2 regions of the Mesobacillus sp. genome follow, and region 1 is predicted to be linked to the other one. Evidence: riboswitches for the same ligand, from Rfam matches in the RefSeq annotation. Region 1 holds a riboswitch; the other holds the start of a gene.

Region 1 (3,685 bases):
TGAGAAAATATGGAGTTTCAACAGTCAGAATTACTGAAAAGCCTGCCCAAGCAATTCTTTGCTTCTCTCGTACAAAAAGTAGGGAGATACACAGAACAGGGGGCAGACGTGATTAACCTTGGCCAGGGTAACCCTGACCAGCCCACTCCCGGACATATCGTGAATAAACTGAAGGAAGCTGCTGAGAATCCATTGAACCATAAGTATTCGCCGTTCAGGGGAATGCAATCCTTGAAGGTAGCGGCAGCTGAGTTTTATAAAAGAGAATATGATGTCGAACTGGATCCTGAAGAAGAGATTGCTATTCTATTTGGCGGGAAGGCTGGCCTTGTTGAAATTCCCCAATGCCTGCTGAATCCAGGGGAGACGATACTCGTTCCTGATCCTGGCTATCCTGATTATTGGTCAGGTGTAGAGCTGGCAAAGGCAAAAATGGTTACCATGCCGTTAAGAGAAGAGAACAGCTTCCTGCCGGATTACTCTGAGCTTGCACAAGAAGATATTCACAATGCAAAGCTGATGTTCCTAAACTATCCTAATAATCCTACAGGAGCAGTTGCAGACGAGGCCTTTTTCCTGGAAACAATCAAGCTTGCAAAGGCGAATGAAATCTGTGTTGTTCACGACTTTGCATACGGCGGTATCGGGTTCGACGGGAAACGCCCATATAGCTTCTTGCAGGCAGAAGGTGCGAAGGATATCGGCATTGAAATCTATACTTTATCTAAAACTTACAATATGGCAGGCTGGCGCGTAGGGTTTGCTGCAGGAAATAAGAGTGTGATATCCGCTATCAACCTGCTTCAGGACCACATGTATGTAAGCCTGTTTGGTGCTGTACAGGAGGCTGCCGCAACGGCACTGCTCGGTCCTCAGGACTGTGTCGCCGAATTGAATGAACGATACGAATCGCGAAGGAATGTCTTAATTGACGGTTTGAACAAGATCGGCTGGGAGGTCACGGCTCCAAAAGGATCTTTTTTTGCATGGCTGAAGGTCCCAGAGCCGTTTACTTCTGTTGAGTTTGCTGACTTTTTGCTGGAGAAGGCTCACATTGCCGTAGCACCAGGGATCGGGTTTGGCGAATTTGGAGAAGGCTTTGTAAGGGTAGGATTGCTCACGTCAGAAGAACGGCTTTCAGAAGCTGTCAGCAGAATTGAAAGCTTGGAAATTTTCAAAAAAAATATTGACAATGATTTATGAACCTGACATAATACTAATTAGTAAAATTACTTTAACCAATTAAACCAATTAAATAACTCAATTAAATTATTTTCTTATCAAGAGCAGGCGGAGGGACGAGCCCGATGAAGCCCGGCAACCGATCCAGCATATTTGCTGGGCACGGTGCTAATTCTTGCAGCGGAAGCTGATAGATAAGGAGATGTTAGTTTGTTTATCTAACCTCTTCTTTTCGAAGAGGTTTTTTTTATTCAAATTTTGACCAGTGAATGAATGCTATGGAAGGAGATTGAACTTCATGAGTGAAATTACTGCAACTTATATCGTCCATGATGCAAAGCATAATCCAGAAAAAAAAGCAGAGGGAATCGCCCTGGGATTGACGGTAGGGTCATGGACCGATTTACCTGAGCTGGACCAGAAACAGCTGAAAAAACATAAGGGAAGAGTCGTATCTGTCGAAGGAACCGGAGTTGATCATAATTCAGAAACGGTAGCGACGATTAAGATCGCATATCCAGCGCTTAATTTTTCACCCGATCTGCCTGCCATTTTAACAACAGTTTTCGGCAAGCTCTCACTGGACGGAAAGGTGAAGCTCGTGGACCTGAATTTTGGCGATGAACTGAAAACTTCATTTCCAGGTCCTAAATTCGGAGTTGATGGTATTCGCAACAAACTGGATGTGCATGACCGGCCCCTGTTGATGAGCATTTTCAAAGGTGTCATCGGCCGTGATTTTGACTTCCTGCTAAAACAGCTTAAAGAACAAAGTTTGGGCGGAGTGGATCTGATTAAGGACGATGAGATTCTATTCGAAAACGAACTTACGCCTTTCGAAAAGAGAATCGTGCTTGGAAAGCAGGCTTTAAATGAAGTCTATGAAACTACTGGCCATAGGACATTATACGCGGCCAACTTGACTGGCCGGACATCACAGCTTAGAGACAAGGCGAGGAAGGCTGCTGAACTTGGCGCCGATGCATTGCTGTTCAATGTGTTTGCCTACGGCTTGGATGTACTTCAGGAACTGGCTGAGGATGAGGAGATTCCGCTGCCAATCATGGCACATCCTGCAGTAAGTGGTGCATCCACTTCATCAGCGGATTACGGGTTTTCCCATTCGCTGCTGCTTGGCAAGCTCGTTCGCTATGCAGGAGCAGATTTCTCCTTATTCCCTTCGCCATATGGCAGTGTAGCACTGGAAAAACAGCAGGCTATTTCAATTGCACAAGCTTTAACTGCAGAAGATAGCTTTAAAAAGACATTCCCAGTACCATCAGCTGGCATACATCCTGGGATGGTCCCGCTTTTAGTAAAAGATTTTGGAATTGAATCAATCATCAATGCCGGCGGCGGTGTCCATGGACATCCAGGCGGTGCCCAGGGTGGAGGAAGGGCCTTCAGACAGGCAATTGATACGGTGCTGCAGGGCAGGACACTTGAAGAAGGAGCACTTGAGCACGAAGAATTGCGTACAGCGATCAAGCTGTGGGGTACTGCCGAGGCGGTCGCGAAATGAGCAAACCAGTGATATTTTGCGATTTTGACGGAACAGTTACCGAGAAGGATAACATTATAGCGATAATGGATCAATTTGCTCCTCGGGGATGGGAGGAACTGAAGGATAGGGTGCTCGATCGAAGCATCTCCATCAGAGAAGGCGTTGGCAGGATGTTTGCACTCCTGCCTGTGAGCCTTAAGGAAGATATCATCCGGTTTGCAGTCGAGAAAGCAAGAATCCGCCCGGGATTTCAGGAATTCCTTGGTTTCGCTAAGAATGAAGGGATTCCGGTTTACATCGTCAGCGGCGGCATAGATTTTTTTCTTGAACCAATCATAAGCCAGTTCGGGCCTATTGCTGGCGTATACTGCAACAGTTCTGATTTTACACGCGATACAATCAAAATTGAATGGCCAAACAGCTGTGATGAACACTGCTCGAATGATTGCGGCTGCTGTAAGCCATCAATCATCAGACAGCTTGCCGACGATGAAACATACAAGATTGTCATTGGTGATTCAGTTACCGATTTGGAAGCAGCAAAGCAGGCGGATCATGTTTTTGCAAGAGATTACTTGAAGGACAAATGCGAGGAATGGGCGATTCCATATACTCCTTTTGAAACCTTTTATGATTGCATTGAGGCTCTTAATAAAAAGACAGGGGTGAGAGGATGAGCATCTTAGAAACGAAATGGGAAGAATTGGCGGATGTGAAATCAGAATTGGCAGAACGTGACTGGTTCATGGGAACAAGCGGAAACCTGGCAATCAAAGTGAACAGTGATCCGGTACAATTCCTTGTAACGGCAAGCGGAAAGGATAAACGGAAGCGGACTGATGAAGACTTTTTGCTGGTCGACCAGTTCGGCCGGCCTGTGGGAGAAACCCACCTGAAGCCTTCTGCCGAGACTTTACTCCATGTAGAGGTTTACAGGAAGACAAATGCAGGCTGCAGCCTGCATGTCCATACGATAGACAATAATGTCATTTCCGAGGT
Region 2 (3,685 bases), on a different contig from region 1:
AATATCAGCAAAAAGAGCATGGAGATGCCCTTCTCGTTATGGAAAAAATCAAACAAGCCCTTGATCCTGACAATCTATTAAATCCAAATAAAATTGTAAAGCCGAAGAAAGGGGTGTAGTGAAATGAAAGTAATCGAAGCTGTCAGTAACATTGCAGGAAAATATTTTGCAGTATGGGTCATCCTTACATCTGCCGTTGCCTTTTTGGTTCCAAAACCATTCCTGGGGTTGGGCCAATACATTACCATTTTGCTGGGCGTTGTCATGTTTGGCATGGGGCTTACCTTAAAGGCGGTTGATTTTAAAATTGTCTTTACGAAGCCTATCCCAGTCATCATTGGCGTGTGCGCCCAGTTTATCATTATGCCAGTTGTCGCATTCCTGATTGCGAAAGTTTTGAATCTGCCAGCCGAATTGGCTGCAGGTCTCGTTTTGCTCGGCTGCGTACCAGGCGGAACAGCCTCCAACGTCATGGTGTATCTGGCAAAAGGAAATGTACCATTATCAATCGCCATGACTTCGGTTTCAACACTATTGGCACCAATCATGACACCATTGCTCCTGTTATTGCTAGCCGGCCAATGGATGCCGGTTGATACTTTTGCGATGTTTAAGTCAATTGTCCAGGTCATCATTCTTCCGATTGTATTAGGTTTAGCGATCAAGAAATTCTTCCCTGTGGCAGTTGAAAAAAGCCTATCAGTTCTGCCGCTTATTTCGGTTGCAGCGATCATCACGATTGTCAGCGTGGTCGTATCGGGCAATGCTGCAACCATTGCATCGTCAGGGCTCATTATTTTTACAGCAGTAATGCTACACAACGGGTTCGGCCTGATGCTTGGCTACTTTGCAGGAAAAATGATGGGCCAGGATGAGGTAAATAGAAGAGCGATTTCGATTGAAGTAGGTATGCAGAACTCAGGCTTAGGCGTAGCATTGGCAACCGCACACTTCGGGCCGCTGGCAGCACTTCCGAGCGTCCTTGCTGCAGCATGGCATAATATCTCCGGACCAATCCTCGCGACTTACTGGTCTAAAAAGCCAGTAGTCAATATTGAAAAAGAGGTACCGGTCCGCCCTATCCAAGCCAGGCTGTAAAAGCTGGAAGCTAGCTTGTGATTTCCAAAAAACATTTTTAGTGAACCGAAAAAATTTTCACTGGTATAATCGTTGGAAAATCTGGGTTTTTAGCAAACTATAAAAAAATCTTGAAATTTTTTCGTTTACACCTAATTTTTATTGCCCTAAAATGAGGGACATGTTAAAAAACCGAATATAAAAAGTTTCGTTTTCTTATCCAGAGAGGTGGAGGGACTGGCCCTGTGAAACCTCGGCAGCGGATCTGCGTGCAGCAGACACCGTGCCAATTCCATCAGACTGATTTTTCCAATCAGCCTGGCAGATGAGAAGCAAGCGGGTACCTATATACCCTCTTCTTGTCTGTGTGTTTGTATGGATAAGGAGAGGGTTTTTAGTTTTCAAAAAGGAGACAGGAGCTGAGGAGAGCTTTGAGTTTATATCTGAGTAGTCTGATGAGCAAAGTAGAGAAAGGGTAGAGGAAGTGTCGAGATGATTACATTTGAAAAAGTCACTAAAAAGTTCAAATCGAAGGACAGGGAATTTCCGTGGATGCAGGGAATATCAGCCATGTTGCACCGACGGCTCATCCTTATATTAAGATTGGTGCAGATAATCTGATTGCGCATACTCATGAGTTCAGGGATGCAACGGGGTCTCCGCGTGGAGATCAGGCTTTGTTGACTGGGGCTAAGGCGTTGGCGCTGGCTGGGTACCGGTTGTTGGTGGATGAGAGTTTACTAGGACGAGTTAAGGAGGATTTTGAGAAGGCAAGAGGGGCAGAGCTGACGGTATAATATAGGAGAAGCTGAAGCTGGGGATTGAAGGATTCCTAGCTTAAGCTTTTTTTGGTTATTTTGTTCTATATATAAAACATTATTGTTCAATAAAAAGAATGAAATAATGTGAAAACAGAAGGAAACAAGAGGTAATATATGAAAAACGTTCGTTATTAAGAAAAAACGGCGAAATTTGGTGTTTTTCAAAAAGAATAGGTTGCAATATACTCAGTCTATAAGTTCTTTAAAAAGAACGAAAAATGAAAATTTTTAAGGAAGTTGATAACAGTGAGAGATAAAATCACCAACTTCGTTCTCAATATAATACATAAAATTAAAACACACTGGGAGGGGAGTACTATACGAGCGAGCAGATTGAGAAAGTTTAAGAAAAAGAGTAGAGGCATTTCTATTGCTGCTCAAATTGTAGCGATATGGTATCTCTTTGTCTTTACAGGATCTTATTTAACTACGCATACTGGAGCTTATTTTAATGATATTGAAGTAATTGATAATTTCCTGGGGGCAGATGCTGAATTTCCTGGGGATTCAGAAGAATGGGATAGAAGTTCACTAAAATTTACCGGAATAGCGGGCTATTGTACACCAGATTTTGAAGGTCAAATTTATTCAGAGCTAGCTAATGTAGGTGATGCCATGGCAGGACCTACAAAATTTTACCTATATAAGGTCGGTCTAAATGAAAGTGGACCAAACCAAAAAAATCCAGGAGAACTGTTGTATGAAGGAGAAGTCCCGCCATTGCCAGGCCAAGATTCAAATTCAAATAAAACTATGCTTATTTATACACCTGACTTAAATAAATTAAGTCCAGGAAAATATAAATTCAAAGCTGATCAAAGACCGAATCACGGAAATCCGAATAATGATCCGAATAAAGAAAAAGATCAAGATGTATGGGGCACAAAGGAAATTACTATTACCCAAGAGGACATTGATAATTGTAAAGGAATTACTGCAATTGTTCCTGAAGCTGAAACTCCTTCGAAACTTGAAATTACTAATTTAAAGGAATTACATGGATTTGACTCCATAAACCTAAGTTGGAAGAACCCAGAAGAAAAAGAATTTGATTTTGTAAAAATCTACCGAAACGGAACATTAATTGCAAACAATCTTACGCGAAATAGTTTTGAAGATAAAAATTTAAAACCAGCTAGCGAATATGAATACAAATTAACAGTTGTTAACAAATCAGGTGATGAAAGCGATGGAGTAATAATTTCAGTGAAAACTGAGGAAAAGATTACAGAAGATAAGCAGCCGCCAGAAGAGGTAAACAGCGTCAGTTTAAGTAGCAATGAAAATAATGAAGAAATAGAGATTACGTGGACTAATCCAAAAGATCAAGATTTTAGCCATGTAAAGATTTATAAAGATAATGTATTTTTGGGAGAAAATCGTGAAGGAAAACTTTTAGATAAACCAACAGAACCATCACACGTCTATAAGATTACTACTGTTGATGAATCAGGAAATGAGTCAGAAGGAGTAACTGTTTCATTTTCTAAAACAGACTAATTTCATAGACGTAAATGAAAGGAAGAAAGCCTATGAACACGAAAAAAACCTTGAATATCATAAGTAATTTAATAACAACTCTATTATTTATACTATTTGTATTCATGCTCTTTGTTGTCATCTCATCAAAAGCTTCAGGAGGCGAGCCTCAATTCCTGGGATATCAGTTAAAAACAGTACTATCAGGTTCAATGGAGCCAACTTTTAAAACAGGTTCCATCATAGCAGTCAAACCAGTTAAAGACCCTAATCTCCTGAAAAAAGGTGACGTAATAACCTTCATGGAA

The links. A riboswitch is a leader RNA that binds a small molecule or an ion and turns the genes downstream of it on or off. The one in region 1 is predicted to bind S-adenosylmethionine.
Region 2: it holds a riboswitch for S-adenosylmethionine, as region 1 does, so the genes downstream of both, AC3EBE_RS03285 (amidohydrolase) here and mtnW (2,3-diketo-5-methylthiopentyl-1-phosphate enolase) in region 1, are expected to answer to the same signal.

Annotation. Positions count from the first base shown of each region.
Region 1 is NZ_JBYNSB010000034.1:43,333-47,017, forward strand. Features, by position in the region: gene AC3EBE_RS13435 (aminotransferase class I/II-fold pyridoxal phosphate-dependent enzyme) at 10-1,203, shown strand; SAM riboswitch class I at 1,275-1,383, shown strand; gene mtnW (2,3-diketo-5-methylthiopentyl-1-phosphate enolase) at 1,481-2,704, shown strand; gene AC3EBE_RS13445 (2-hydroxy-3-keto-5-methylthiopentenyl-1-phosphate phosphatase) at 2,701-3,363, shown strand; gene AC3EBE_RS13450 (methylthioribulose 1-phosphate dehydratase) at 3,360-3,685, shown strand, end outside.
Region 2 is NZ_JBYNSB010000012.1:134,719-138,403, reverse strand. Features, by position in the region: gene AC3EBE_RS03295 (FAD-binding oxidoreductase) at 1-119, shown strand, start outside; gene AC3EBE_RS03290 (bile acid:sodium symporter family protein) at 124-1,098, shown strand; SAM riboswitch class I at 1,291-1,409, shown strand; partial or broken gene AC3EBE_RS03285 (amidohydrolase) at 1,623-1,874, shown strand; gene tapA (amyloid fiber anchoring/assembly protein TapA) at 2,145-3,398, shown strand; gene sipW (signal peptidase I SipW) at 3,431-3,685, shown strand, end outside.